One region of the Marinobacter sp. es.048 genome, then DNA from elsewhere that is predicted to be linked to it. Evidence: predicted binding sites of a transcription regulator. Region 1 holds the regulator's gene; the other holds the start of a gene.
What was found. Region 1 encodes LexA, which represses DNA repair genes until DNA is damaged. Its sites were predicted from a motif close to CTGTNTNNNNANACAG; they were not measured.
Positions count from the first base shown of each region.

Region 2: recA (recombinase RecA) is a predicted target of LexA. The motif match lies at 1,857-1,872, and genes of this name have one in related genera.

Region 1 is NZ_FYFA01000001.1:1,969,588-1,977,209, reverse strand. It holds gene CFT65_RS09145 (sigma-54 dependent transcriptional regulator) at 1-901, opposite strand, end outside; gene CFT65_RS09140 (SOS cell division inhibitor) at 972-1,301, opposite strand; gene CFT65_RS09135 (DUF1329 domain-containing protein) at 1,319-2,677, opposite strand; gene CFT65_RS09130 (DUF6586 family protein) at 2,902-3,414, shown strand; gene CFT65_RS09125 (hypothetical protein) at 3,466-3,726, shown strand; gene CFT65_RS09120 (cell division inhibitor SulA) at 3,731-4,222, opposite strand; gene lexA (transcriptional repressor LexA) at 4,265-4,876, opposite strand; gene CFT65_RS09110 (amidoligase family protein) at 5,087-6,088, shown strand; gene CFT65_RS09105 (gamma-glutamyl-gamma-aminobutyrate hydrolase family protein) at 6,081-6,815, shown strand; gene CFT65_RS09100 (SIMPL domain-containing protein) at 6,847-7,551, shown strand; gene CFT65_RS09095 (translocation/assembly module TamB domain-containing protein) at 7,554-7,622, opposite strand, start outside.
Region 2 is NZ_FYFA01000002.1:863,957-871,578, reverse strand. It holds gene mutS (DNA mismatch repair protein MutS) at 1-1,222, opposite strand, end outside; gene pncC (nicotinamide-nucleotide amidase) at 1,305-1,805, shown strand; gene recA (recombinase RecA) at 1,969-3,015, shown strand; gene CFT65_RS15010 (flavodoxin family protein) at 3,036-3,506, shown strand; gene CFT65_RS15005 (PilZ domain-containing protein) at 3,522-3,899, opposite strand; gene CFT65_RS15000 (ATP-binding protein) at 4,117-6,525, shown strand; gene fixJ (response regulator FixJ) at 6,565-7,191, shown strand; gene CFT65_RS14990 (response regulator) at 7,237-7,622, shown strand, end outside.

The sequences.
Region 1 (7,622 bases):
CTTCCCGGAAATCCCCGGACTCGATCATGTCTTCAAGATGCTTGTGAGTGGCTGCGATTACCCGTACGTCCGCCGACTGGGTCCGATTGCTGCCGACCCGCTCGAACGTGCGCTCCTGCAGCACCCGGAGAATTTTCACCTGCATGTTCAGCGGCATGTCACCGATCTCATCCAGAAACAGGGTGCCGCCCTCCGCCAACTCGAAGCGCCCCACCCGAGCCGTGATAGCACCGGTAAAGGCGCCTTTTTCATGGCCAAACAGTTCGCTTTCCAGCAATTCAGCCGGAATGGCACCACAGTTTACCGGCACGAACGGTTTTTCCCGCCGCGAAGAGTGATAATGCAGGTTTCGGGCAACAACCTCCTTGCCGGTGCCAGATTCGCCGGTGATCAGAACGCTGACGTCCTTGTTGGCCACCTGTTCCATTAACTGGCGCACCTGCTGGACCTTGCGACTGGTTCCCACAAGGCTGCGAAAGAGCTGAAGACCGCGCTGCTGGCCCCGCTCCCGGGAGCGGCTGAACTGGTCGCGGTAAATCTGGGCACGGTAGAGCGAGTCAACAAACTTGGTGTAATTCAGCGGCCATTCCATGCGGGCAATAATGCGGGCGCCGGTATCATCAGAAAGGCCCTTTAGTTCGGGGTGTCCAACCAACAGCAACGGAACTCCCTGAACAGCATTGCAAACAGCCATAATCGTCTCGGTGACCCCGGCATCCTCTCCGTTCACTACCGCGACCGCAATATCTGAAAGGCTTTCCTCGTCGCCGCTGCTCAAAAGTGCTCTGGCTTCATCGCTGGCAAGGACCTGCTCCTCGCCAATGAACTCAAGAATGGTGACCATGTCCCGCAATCTTGAATCATCCTCGCTCAGCACCAGCACTTTGTTATTTTTAGACATTCAACCGAATCTCTTGAGGGATTTGTGCGGTATTTAAGACTGTAAGGACGGCAGAGTCAATTTTATGACGCTATTTTGGTCGATTCGAAGAGACGTTCTGATAGGCCTTTGCTGCGCTCCGATTCCGGTTTACTCCCTTGAGGCCATCTTCCGCCTCCGTGCGGGCAATGCGCGCGGATTCATCCGCTGCGTCAATAAACTGCTGCAGCTCCTGCAAGCGGAGCCTCACCGGCTCCGCCTCGATTTCTCCCCCTTCCAGGGCTGCCATCAGGGGCTCGACTGCCGGCTTCACCTTTTCGTTAAGGCTGGCCATCGCTTCCCAGTCTTTGTCTGCGAGCGCGCGACCAAGATCGGCCATCAGCTGATCGAGATGATCAAGATGAGCTTGTGGGTCTGCCATGTCGGTCTCCTTGGAAATCAGCGACGAGCGTCACGGCGAGCGGCTGAGGCCGTAAACTCACTGCCCCGGAACCCGGGATTGAAATCATACGCCGGGAAACCATCATCCAGCCCATCAATGTAATAACGCTCCGCCTTCAGGTCGTAGGTCATTTCTATGGTAGTCCAGAACACCGGCTCACTGTAATAGCTGATATTGTGGGCTTCGGACACGCGCCACAGGTTTCCGTCCGCATCGTATTCCTCGGAAGCCAGGATCTGCCAGCTGTCTTCATCCACATAGAAAACGCGCCGATCGTAAATATGGCTGATTCCGGTGCGGCGTTTCGCTTCGACCACCCACACCCGATGGAGCTCATAACGGGTCAGCTCCTGATTAATGTGGCCCGGACGAATCACATCATCGGCTTCGACCTCCGGCCCGTGCAGCTTGTAGGCGTTATAGGGCACGAACAGCTCTCGCTTACCTTTAAGCTCCCAGTCGTACTGGTTGGGCGCGCCGTTGTACATATCTTTCTGATCCACCGACCGCAATGACGATGAATTCGGCAGGTCGGTCTCATAAGCAAGGTTGGGCGACCTGCGGAGCCGGCGAGAGCCGGAATCATACCGCCAGGCCAGGCGCGGCGACCGCACCTGATCAAGGGTTTCGTGTACCAGTGTAATGGTGCCAGCCAGTGACGACGGTGAAATGGTGTCTGTCTTCAGGTAGAAAATCTTGTTATCGATTTCCGCCAACTCCGCGCCCTTCTTACTGTATGCAAAGTAATAGTCGTAATCATTGACCACCGGGTTGTAAGAACCATCCCTCTGAGGCGTTGCCGACGCACTGCGTAAGGAAATTTCTTCACCCCGGTAGCGAAGGATGTGGTTCCAGATCACCTCCAGGCCGTCCTTGGGGATCGGGAACGGGCTGGTCATGATGGTGTCCCGTACACCATTGCCATTGTCCAGCAACTGCGCTGTAAGGGCATTCTCACGGAACTTGTCATAGACATGCTCCGGAAACGCCGCCGTGCGGCGAGTCCGATACACAGGAATGAAAAAGTCAGGCCCATACTTTTCCAGCATGGCGATATGGCCATCCGAAAGTTTGTCGCGATAAAGGTCAAGATTCTCGGTGGTTATGACAAAAAGCGCCCCATCTTCCGGAAACGGATCAATTTCAATCTGACCCTTGCGCCAGCCCTCCGGAGGCGTGGTTAGACCTCCGATCCACTCGGGAATGCTGCCTGACCGGTTGCCAGCCCTCTCGGCGCCAACCGGAGTAAGATCACCACCCAGCCGCTCGGCTTCGGCGGTCGTGACTTTCGACAGAGTCTGTCCTGAAAAACCGAAAAAAATCAGGGCGACACCTGCAACGATGTGGCTTCGCATCCCTTACACCTCCAGAAGTTCTTGCTGTTGGGCAGCCGCAACGATCAGAAGTCGCTCAGCCGGGCGCCTTTTTGCCAAATTCAAACGTTCGTTTCAAGCGAATGTTTGTATTTTATTGTGAAACCGGCCTGCACAGACAGTTGAAGAAATTTGCCACCGAGAATGGTATAGTGGGCAATTAATTTTCCGGGATTACACCCGCGCTGGGGGATTGAAGGTATTCCATGGCCTCGCAATGGCATTCGCTGGTTTCGCAAAAACTCTTTCTCGCCCGCACTTTGCTGGGGCAACTGGATCAGCCAACGGTCGAGGGTGAAGGGCAATCCCCTAACGAAGCGGAACAGGCTTTGCGCCGGGAAGCAGCGATTCAAGGGGCAATTGAGCTGCTCCTCAGGTCCCGCAAATTATTGCTGGTGATGATTGCCAGGCTGTACCAGAGAAAATCAGAGGAACCTGCAACTCTGGACGAACTGGCCTCTATGATCGGAGCGGAACCGAATGAAATCGGTCGGCTGCGAGAGCTTGAAAAGCGTTCGGGTAGCTGGTGGAACCACATGGAACAATTGGAACGCTCGCAAAGCCGACCACCAGAGACCAAAAAAACCGTGAGCGCGGAGAACATTATTGCAGTGTCCGCCGATTCCGGCCCGGATCGATCCTCGGCCGCGTTACTGAAAACGCTGAGTGCCGTCAAACATTTTGCAGACGATCTGGAAGACCAGCACAGCGAGTGGTAAGCCAGTCGGGGCTCCGGTTATCCAGATCTTATTAACTTGAAGGTTTATTGAATGTCACCATCGTTTTTTGAAATCGTGCAACTGACCAATGGCGACTACGCCCTGCGCCGCATTGATGATGACAGTGCGCCACTGGTAAAAATCTCTTTTTCGGAAGAAGCCCGGGAAATGATGGAAGACCGGGACATGTCGGTTGCCAAAGCAATGATTGCAGCTGGCATTGAGGCCGTCGGCAATGTTGCCCACGATATCGACTGGGAAGATGACGAACTGGACGCCTCAGACGCCCAGCCCTCCTACACTCTTCATTGATCGATTAACGCTGCCTGAGAACAACGCCGTGGCTGTCTCCCTCGGCAGAGGCTTTTTGCAGAGATTCGAAGGCAGCGCGGCCCAGTTTACGGGTCCACATAACCACCGCATGACACGTGCCCGCACTGAGGGCCCGCTCGGCCAGCTCCTGGGCAGGGTAGTCGGGCGTTGAGCGAAGCACCAACAACTCGCCAGCCACGATCCCGTGCATTTTCTGCCACTTGCTAACCAATGCCTGAGGCGGATCAATCCAGGCCAGCCAACGCTTTTCCTGGTTCAGTTGGGTCAGCATGGGCAACAGCAGCTGGAAGTTTTCTACCTGGCCTTCCGGCAGAATGATTTCTGTTACATTGCCAGAGACCTTGGCCTCGTTGGTTTCCGGGGAACGTCGGGCGCGAATGACGGAACGTCGCTCGCGGGCGGCGGTTGCCGGCACTGAACAGGACAGAGCATTGGGATTGTAGGCCAGATTCTGATTAAAGCTCATTTGTTCCATAATTCACCCGTTATTCAAGCTATCTGAGGCTATCCGGACTGATCAGTGCAGATCAGAGCGGCGGATAACACCAACACCCAGACCCTCGATGAACAGTTCCTGTTCGGTCAGGTCCACTTCAATGGGTGCAAATTCTTCGTTCTCGGCAATCAGGTAGACTTTCGACCCTTCCTTTCGGAAACGTTTTACCGTGACCTCATCGCCGACCCGGGCAACGACCACCTGGCCATTGTGAACATCCTGGGTGCTGTGCACTGCCAGCAAATCGCCATCGAGAATGCCGATATCCTTCATGCTCATGCCCCGGACCCGCAGCAGATAATCTGCCGACGGCGAAAAGAATTCCGGCTGCAGGGTGCAGTGGTCCTCAATGTGCTCCTGAGCGAGGATCGGACTACCGGCAGCGACCTGGCCAATAACCGGTAACCCCAGGTCCTCTTCCGCCTCAGGCAAACGGATACCGCGGCTGGCTCCCGGCACCATTTCAATGGCACCCTTCCTTGCCAGAGCCCGAAGATGTTCCTCCGCAGCGTTGGCCGAACGGAAACCCAGCTCCGCTGCGATTTCAGCGCGAGTTGGCGGATAACCGGTCTCATCGACGTATCGGCGTATGATATCCAGTACCTGTGACTGCCTTGCCGTCAGCTTCATCAAGCTACTCCGCTATCTCGGGGCCGGGGTCAGAATTTCGTTTCCGGAAAGACCGCTCCGGGAGCCCTGTTTTTTTATACAGTAAACTGACTATATACAGTGTTTTATCCAGTGTAAAGCCAGGTCCCCGATTTTCTTGCATCCGCTTAATAATGAGGATCAACAACGGTGTGATATGGTTAGGGCACGATTTCTCACGAACCAGGGAGCACCATGACCCAAGTCAGTGCCTGCAGGATGCCTGACATCCTAGAGACGAACGAAGGGAAGGAACGCCGCGTTGGCGTCGAGATCGAACTGTCTGGTCTGGGTTACGACGAGCTGGTTACATTGGCAGCGAAGATGCTTGAGGGCACTCCAGAACTCAAATCACGGTATGTGACCACACTGCAGACGGCCCTGGGTGACTTCACGGTGGAGCTTGATTCCGATCCGATCAAGGATCTCGATCTGGCGGATGAGCGTCTCCCCGAATCCATCCGTGAACTGGGTGGACAGGCGATGGATGTGATCGACGCTGCCGCCGAGCGCGTGGTGCCCCTCGAGATCATAAGCCCGCCCCTGAAATTTTCCAGCGTCGACGTGATTGAAACCCTCGTAGAGAAGCTCAGGAGCGCCGGGGCACTCGGAAGCCGAGACGCCATCTATTTTGCGTTTGGCCTGCAGCTGAACCCCGAACTGCCTGACCTCAGCCCGGCGACACTGGTACGGTACTTTCAGGCATTCGCAGCTCTTTATGACTGGCTCAAGCACCGGCATCAACTGGATGTCAGCCGAAAATTCACCACCTATATCGAACCCTGGCACGGTCGCTACACCGAGCTTCTGATGGAAGACAACTACCAACCAAATCTCGGGGAGCTCATGGAGGATTACCTGGAGTTCAATCCCACCCGCAACCGTGCGCTTGACCTGCTTCCGCTGTTTGCGCATCTGGACAGGGAACGCCTGGAACGCCACGTTCAGGATCCAAGAATCAAAAGCCGGCCCACCCTGCATTATCGGTTGCCGGATTGCGATATCGACAATCCCGGCTGGCATTTCTCAACCGTGTGGAACGACTGGGTCGTGCTGGAGCAGCTGGCCAACAATCCCGACGATCTGGCCGACATGCGCAGGCTGTTTCGCGAGCGGCGGAAACTGAACCTTCACAACCTGACTCACAGCTGGCGGGAAACCACCAACGACTGGTTGGCCAAGAACGGGTATGTCTGAAGAGTCCAAAGAACAGGAACTTGAGGTTCCGGGCCTGACCATCGGCATCAGCGGCCCCACTCGCAAAAGCCTTGCCCACCGCCTTATCAGCCTTGGCCTGCGTCTGCACGGTGCCCGGACCCACTACATTCGGCCCGGGGCGCGGGTCGCCGTAGCCATGCTTGATGGCCTGGTGCTGTCAGGTGGCACCCACGTCCATCCGGAACGTTATGGTCAAGAGCCGCAGGTGACCGCAAACTATGACCGCAAGCGTGACGCAACCGATCAGTCGCTGCTTGAACAGGCTGAGGCCATTGGTATTCCGGTGCTCGGGATTTGTCGAGGTGCCCAGTTGATCAACGTTTTCCACGGCGGGTCCCTGTGCCAGAACGTGACTCCGCTGAGGGTCAATACCCGGCACCGTCCACTGTTATTACCCCTGCAAACCGTACGCCTGGTAACGCATAGCCGGCTTGAACAAGCCATGCGCTCTCCAGTCATCGGCGCCAACCGGATTCACAGCCAGGCCATCAAGCGCCTGGGCCGAAATCTGCGCGTGACCGCCGTGGACAATGATCTTTTTGTACAGGCTATTGAAAGCACCGGACGCCAGTGGCTGACGGGCATCCAGTGGCATCCTGAATACCTTCTCTACCATGGCGGACACCGACGCATCTTTGGCCAGTTCGTGGATGCCGCCCGCCGATACAAACTGGCGCGCCTGGAACCGGATTTCGGCGAAGCCTGACCCATCAACGGTTTCCAAAGGAGGCACTACCATGAAAGGACGGAACCGCAAGCTCCGTTTAAACCTTAAGCCGCGCTTTCTGTTTTCCCTGGCTTTCGCAGTGCCAACCCTGGCAATCGCGGGCGAAGTGACGCTCACAGGCGAAGGTAGTGTCCGATACGAGCCGGACAGTGCCAGACTCCAGTTTACCGCCAGTGCCGGGCACGAACTCCCCCAGAAGGCTACCGAACGCGTAAAGGCGCTGATGGAGCAGTGGCGGGAGGGGATTACCGAGTACCGGGATCAACTCAACGACTATTCAGACGCCACAGTGAACCTTTACACCCGAACCTTACCTGCACAGGAACGGGATGATGAGCCCCGCAAACAGGCCGTGGCTTCGCAGACCATCAGCTTCAGCATCAGTGACCTCAATCTGCTCAATCCCCTTCTCCAGCAGGCCCAGGCGGTGGGCCTGGATTACCATCTGGGCCCTCACCAGTTCTTCCACTCGGATGAGACCGGTATGGAGCAGGAAGCGCTTGCCAGAGCCATCGCAGACGCCCAGGCCCGGTGCCGATTCGTGGCCAGCCAGCTCGACCAGACCTGCGGTGATGTGGTCACCATCAACATTAATGGCGGACACCGCCCGGTGCCGATGATGATGGCCGAGGCCAAATCCATGTCGGATACCGTATCGCGCGTGGGTGAGCGGGAAATCCAGGCCTCAGTGAGTGCTACCTTCGAACTGGACTGAGCTCAGAAATCCCGGGTGTAGAAAATATCCAGGGAGGCCGCCAGCCCGCTGGCAGCCTCCAGATAGAAGTA
Region 2 (7,622 bases), on a different contig from region 1:
CCGCCAGTTCCGGGTATTCGCCAATGGTGGTCGCCAGCTTGACGATATGGTGGGAATTGACAGGTTTCAGTGTTTCCTGGAGGTCTGGCAGGGCCTGGAAAGCATCCCGAAGCCGTGCCAGGTCTCTCGGGCGCGCTGACCGAAGGGCGACTCGTGCCAGTACCCGCTCAATGTCGCCAACGGTTTTCAGAAGGTCGTGTACCGGTTCGTAGTGAAACCCGTCCAGAAGCGCGGACACTGCCTGCTGACGCTGGCGGACAATGTCCACATCCCGCAGGGGGCGATTCAGCCAACGCCGAAGTTCCCGGCCTCCCATGGAGGTAGCGGTGCGGTCCATCACCCAGGCCAGGGTGTACTGGTGGCCACCCATCAGGTTGGTGTCGATTTCCAGGTTGCGGCGGCTGGCGGCATCCAGAATCACCGCTTCATCGCGCCGTTCACGGGTCAATTTGCGAATGTGGGGCAGGGCGGTGCGCTGGGTTTCCTTTGCGTACTGCAGCAGACAGCCGGCGGCACAGACGGCCAGATTGAGGTCCTCGCAGCCGAAACCGGTCAGGTCCCTCACCTGCAGCTGTTGGGTGATCACACGGCGTGCGGTATCGGACTCGAACAGCCAGGGACCCTGGCGCCTTATTCCGGTAAAGCCCTCCAGAACTTCCTGGTAAGGAAAATCCTCGCTGATCAGAATTTCCGCCGGGCGTACCCGCTGGAGCTCCCCTTGCAGGGCTTCCAGGTTTTCCAGCTCGGACACGGCAAAACGCCCGCTTGAAATATCGAGCGAGGCAAAACCGAACTGCTCCCGGTGGTTATAGATAGCCACCAGCAGATTGTCACGGCGATCCTCCAGATAGGCGTCGTCACTCAGGGTGCCCGGTGTGACAATCCGGACCACCTGGCGGTCAACCGGTCCCTTGCTGGTGGCAGGGTCGCCAATCTGCTCGCAGATGGCGATGGATTGACCTGCCCGAACCAGCCGGGCAATGTAGCCCTCAGATGAGTGATAGGGGATGCCTGCCATGGGGATCGGGTTGCCCCCGGACTGGCCCCGGGCCGTAAGGGTGATGTCCATCAGCTCGGCTGCTTTCTTGGCGTCTTCGTAAAAAAGCTCGTAGAAATCCCCCATGCGGTAGAACACCAGTTCGTTGGGGTGCTGACCCTTGATCTTCAGGTACTGCTGCATCATTGGGGTGTGCTTGGAAAGATCGGTCTGAGCTGCTGACATGAACGGGTCCGGGTAGCCTTGCTTTGGATGAAGGCGTGAATTGTAAGAAAATAACCGCCGTGATGAAACGAAGGAGGTCATTATGCTGGCCAGTGATCAGGAATTGGAAGAGGCAGGCAATCGCCTTGGTGAACGACTGCTGAGAACCGGCCGTACCGTTGCTACGGCGGAGAGCTGCACCGGCGGCTGGGTTGCCAAGGTACTGACCGATCGTGCCGGCTCCTCGGTTTATGTACTGGGTGGCCTGGTCACATACAGCAATGAGGCCAAGCAGGGGCTTCTGGGCGTAACCCGGAAATCGCTGGATGAACACGGTGCGGTCAGCGAACCGGTGGTACGGGAAATGGTTGCCGGTGCCCTGGTGGCAACAGATGCTGACGTTGCCGTTGCGATCAGTGGTGTGGCAGGGCCCGGCGGTGGCAACAAAGACAAGCCTGTGGGCACCGTCTGGTTTGCCTGGGGTAGCAGTCCGGCCTCCACTGTGGCGGTGGTAAAACACTTTGATGGCGATCGCGATCAGGTTCGTCGGCAAGCCGTTCTCTTTGCCCTTCAAGAGGTTAACGATTTTGTCGGCGAAGTCTGACGGCTTTCACATCCGGAGGGGTTGGTCTCCTCTGCGGGTTATGTTTTAATACTGTTCAAATATACAGGGAATTGACTGTTTGAGCTGTACGGATTCCCGATTCACTATTTCGCTGCCAGCCTTTTCCTGAGGATGGCGGCCAGGCGACAGAGGGTTTGCACTGATGGAAGACAACCGCAAGAAAGCATTGAGCGCAGCACTTGGGCAGATTGAGCGCCAGTTCGGCAAGGGCGCCGTCATGAAAATGGGCGATCAGCCCCGCGAAGCCATTCCTGCGGTCTCCACCGGTTCCCTCGGCCTGGACGTTGCCCTGGGTATTGGCGGTCTTCCTTATGGTCGAATTTGCGAAATCTACGGTCCGGAAAGTTCCGGTAAGACGACGCTCACCCTGCAGGTGATTGCCGAAGCACAAAAAGCCGGCAAAACCTGCGCATTCGTGGATGCCGAGCACGCGCTTGATCCGGTTTACGCCGAGAAGCTGGGCGTCAATGTGGACGACCTTCTGGTGTCCCAGCCGGATACCGGTGAGCAGGCCCTGGAAATCGCCGACATGCTGGTTCGGTCAAATGCGGTTGACGTCATCATCGTCGACTCGGTTGCCGCCCTGACGCCGAAAGCGGAAATTGAGGGTGAAATGGGCGACAGCCACGTCGGTCTGCAGGCGCGACTGATGTCCCAGGCGCTTCGTAAGCTGACCGGTAACGTCAAACACGCCAACTGCCTGATGATTTTCATCAACCAGATCCGTATGAAAATCGGCGTTATGTTTGGCTCGCCCGAAACTACGACCGGTGGTAACGCGCTGAAATTCTACTCCTCTGTTCGCCTTGATATCCGCCGCATCGGTGCTGTGAAAGACGGTGATGAAGTGGTTGGTAACGAGACCCGCGTGAAAGTGGTCAAGAACAAGGTGTCACCGCCGTTCAAGCAGGCCGAGTTCCAGATCATGTACGGTAAGGGCATTTACCACATGGCCGAAGTCCTCGATATGGGCGTTAAGGAAGGCTTTGTCGACAAATCCGGGGCCTGGTACGCCTACAATGGCGACAAGATCGGTCAGGGCAAGGCCAACGCCTGCAAGTTCCTGGAAGAAAACATGGACATTGCCAACGAGATCGAAGCCAAGGTTCGGGACAAGTTGATGCCCAAGCCTGAACCGAAGAAAGACGCTAAAGAAGAGCCCGCCGAAGCCAACGGCGAACTGCTCTAAGCTTGATGCAGGGAGGACGTATGGATGACATGAAAAAACTTTTGATTGTTGCCCATGCCCCCTCCCCGAACACCCTCCGCCTTCGAGAAGCCGTGGAGGAGGGTGCCCGCCACGAAGACATCGAGAACGTTGAAGTAACCGTTCTGGCACCTTTGGACGCTGGCCCTGAAGACGTTCTCGCCTGCGACGCCATTATTCTCGGTACCACTGAGAATCTCGGGTATATGAGCGGTGCCCTGAAGGACTTCTTTGATCGCAGCTACTATCCCTGCCTCGAGAAAACCCAGGGGTTGCCGTTTGCCTGCTATATCCGCGCTGGACATGACGGCACCGGTACCAATCGGGCCATCGAAAGCATTACCACCGGGTTGCGCTGGAAACTGATGCAGGAACCCCTGATCTGCAGGGGCGAGTATCGGGATGAGTTTGAGGGGCAGTGCCGTGAGCTGGGGATGTATGTCGCCGCCAGCCTTGACGCCGGTTTGGTGTGAGCCTGAGGGACTGGCTCAGCTCGCAAACCGGTTGTAGAGGCCTTCAATCCGCGACAGTGCGTTGTCGACCGCGCGTGAATAACCTTTCTTGTCTAGGCAATAGCTGAACTGGACGCTAACGCGATAACCGGTCTGGTAAGGCTGGCACTCCACCACCCGGGCGCAAACCCGCGATTCGTTGATGTACTTGCCGTCAAAATCCATGAACAGACGGACTCCCGGTTCTACCGGTCTGGGACAAAGCACTGCCATTCCGTACCGGTTGAGATCAAGACAAGTCACCGGTGTGGGCTGTTTGCCACGACCAAGAAAGCCACGCTCCCGAAGTTGAACCTTCAGGCAGGAGGCGGGGTAACGATCCTTGATTCTGCGTTCCGCGGAATCACTGGTCATACGCTGGCGTCCGTTGCGTGCATTGTATTTATAGTTGGGAAGTGAAGTGTAGTTCCGCAAAGACTGGCTGAAAAATAACCGGCAACGGAATTGTGAACTGCCTAACAAAATACCGCGCACTGTGCGCAACTCCAGAAATCTTCGTGCTGAACGCGACAGAGCCGACCTCAGAATCTACAATGACCGGCCAATGTGTTAACCGTTACAGGACCAAACCTTGAAGTCACTGTCTCTGCACCAGCTTTACAAAGCCTGTGTTCTGAAAGATCTGCCGTTCAAAACCACCAAACAACTGGAGCCGCTGGCTGAAATCGTCGGCCAGAACCGCGCCCAGGAAGCTGTGCGTTTTGCCCTGGCAATGCCCCATGGCGGTTACAACGTCTATGCCGTTGGCCGAAATGGCCTGGGTAAGCGCACCATGATGTTGCGCTACCTGGAGCACCATGTGGATACCGATCAACAGAGCCATGACTGGTGCTATGTGGCCAATTTCGAAGAGCCGCGTATTCCGAAGCTGTTGCAGCTGCCGGCAGGAAAGGGAACCCAGCTCAAGCAGGATATGGAAAAGCTGATGAGTCGTCTGGTCAAGGTGATTCCCCAGACCTTTGACAGTGACAGCTTTCTGGAACGCTCGGAACAGCTAAAGAACGAGTACGGCAAGAAGCAGGAAGACGAGCTGGAGAAGGTTGCAGCCCAGGCCCGGCGCAAAAAGGTGAGCCTGACCGTGACCACGCCGGGTGGTTACCGGCTGGTTGCCATGAACGGGGATGAGCCTCATACCGCAGAATCGTTCCAGGCACTTACCGAGGAGCAGCGCGACAAGTTCGAAGATGCCATCAACAGACTCGAGAAAAAGCTCCGGCAGGCCCTGCGCAAACTGGCGGACTGGGAGCAGGAGTACGCCGATAAACAGCAGGCCCTGAACCAGGAAACTCTCGAAGGTATCTCCGGCCACCAGATTGATGAGCTGATCGAGAAATATAAGGATCTGCCGGAAGTGGTTGCCTACTTTGAAGCGGTTCGGGCGGACCTTGTGGAGAACCTGGAGATATTCCTCGACGATAACGAGGAGCAGGCAGCGATTGCTTATGCGTCCCTCGACAAGAAGATGCCCCGCCGTTACCTCGTCAATGTTCTGGTGCATCAGAAAACCAACGAAGTGCCGATGGTGGTGGAGGATAACCCCACCTACCACAACCTGTTCGGTTACGTTGAGAACGTCACCTACAAGGGCACGGTGTTCACGGATTTCTCCCTGATTCGCCCGGGCAGCCTGCACAGGGCCAACGGTGGCTATCTGTTGATGGACGCCATCAAGGTTCTGGAGCAACCGTTTGTATGGGACGGCCTCAAGCGTGCCCTGCGTTCGAAGTCCATACAGATAAATTCCCTGGAACGGGAACTGACGCTCTCCGGAACCATCTCAATTGAACCGGAATCGGTTCCCCTGGACGTCAAGATTGTTCTGTTCGGTGATCGAGAAACCTGGATGTTGCTACAGGAATACGATTCCGAGTTTGCCGAGCTGTTCCGGGTTACGGCGGATTTCGAGAACGAGATGTACCGTTCTGATGACAGCCAACTGCTCTATGCCAAGTTTATTGCCAGCCTGGTGAGTGAGAAGAAGCTGTTGCACTGTTCAAACAAGGCTGTTGCCCGGATTATTGAGCACAGTGCCCGTATGGCCGAGCACCAGGATCGACTGTCCCTGCACGCGGCGGATATTGCCAACCTGCTGCGAGAATCCGATTTCTGGGCCCGCCAGGCCGGGGCCAAGCTGATTCAGGATCTGCATGTGGAGCGTGCGCTGGAAAGTGCAAAATACCGCAGCAGCCGGATCCGGGATCAGTTCTACGATTCCATCCGTGACGGTACGACGCTCGTAACTACCAGTGGTACGTGTGTTGGCCAGGTAAATGCGCTTTCGGTTCTTTCCACGGGCGGGTTTGAATTTGGACTTTCCAACCGTGTTACCGCTACCTGCTATTATGGAGATGGCGTGGTGATGGATATTGAGCGTGATGTAAAGCTCGGTGGCAATCTGCACTCCAAGGGCGTAATGATCTTGAGCTCCTGGCTAGCTTCCCATTTTGCGGTCAATGACCCGATGCATCTGTCGGCCAGTCTGACCTTCGAGCAGAACTACGGTGAAGTGGACGGAGACAGCGCCTCTCTGGCGGAGCTGTGCGCGCTGATTTCGTCCCTCTCCGGCATTCCGGTTCGACAGGATCTTGCGATTACGGGATCGGTCAACCAGTTTGGTGAGGTTCAGCCCATTGGGGGCGTGAATGAAAAAGTGGAAGGCTTTTTCGCCACCTGCCAGCTCAAGGGCGGGCTTTCAGGCAGCCAGGGTGTCATTTTGCCCTCCACCAATGTGCAGAACCTGATGCTCGACAGTGAAGTGGTGCAGTCGGTGCGCGGGGGGCAGTTTGCGGTGTATGCGGTCGCCCATGTTGAAGAGGCCATAACCCTGCTGCTTGGCAAGCCTGCGGGCAAGGCCGATGACAAAGGCAGGTACCCCAAGCAGAGCGTTTTTGGCATTATCCAGCAACGACTTGAAAAAATGCGGGAACACGAGCGCCAGGAACATGCCCGTGACGACCATAAAGACCCGTCAATTCACTGACCGGCGATCATAAGAAAACGGACAGGAGAGAACACACCCATGACTGATATCCAGCAAACCGTGTACGTGGTAGAGGACGATGAAGCAGTCCGCGACTCCCTGGAGCTGCTGCTGAAATCCGACGGCAAGCCGGTCAAGACCTATGAGAGTGCAACCGCTTTCCTGAAGGACTATTCCGACAAGATGGCAGGCTGCATTGTGCTGGATATCCGCATGCCCGGCATGGACGGTATGGAGCTCCAGAAAAAGCTCAATGAAAAGCACTCCATTCTGCCGATCATCTTTGTGACCGGGCACGGTGACGTGCCTATGGCCGTCGACGCCATGAAAGAGGGTGCTGTGGACTTCATCCAGAAGCCCTACCGTGAGGAGGCGCTGCTGGAGAAAATCGAGGCAGCTCTCAAACAGGACCTGGAGCAGCGCAAGTCACTGGATGAGAAGCAGGAGATCATCCGTCGCATCAAGAGCCTGACCCCCCGGGAACACGAAATCATGGACCGGATGATTGCCGGCCAGGCCAACAAGGTGATTGCCATTGAGCTGGAGATAAGCCAGCGCACGGTGGAGATCCACCGTTCCCGCGTTATGCACAAGATGGGTACCCATTCCCTCGCACATCTCGTTCGTATGGTCCTGTCCGTAAAGGACCTTATCGACGCAGGGTGATCCCGGCGGCATCATACGGTTACTTTTTTAACCGGCCCGACATTTATGACTGAACCTGTCAGCGAGAACTCGGAGGTTACGGTTCTGCTTGTGGACGACAACCCGCAGAACCTCAAAGTCCTCTATGAGACCCTGAAAGATAAAGGTTACCGGCTGCTCATTGCCAACGAAGGCGAAAAGGCCCTCGACCTTGCCCACCGCCATCAGCCCGAAGTTATTCTCCTGGATATCATGATGCCGGAGATGGATGGCTATGAAGTCTGTGAGCGCCTCAAGGCGGATCTCCAGACGGCAGACTGTGCCGTTGTTTTCCTGTCTGCGTTGGATGACCTGCAGGCGAAGGTGAAAGGCTTCTCTCTCGGCGGCGCCGACTATATCTCCAAACCCTTCCAGTCCCAGGAAGTGATCGCCCGGGTGAAAACCCACGCCAG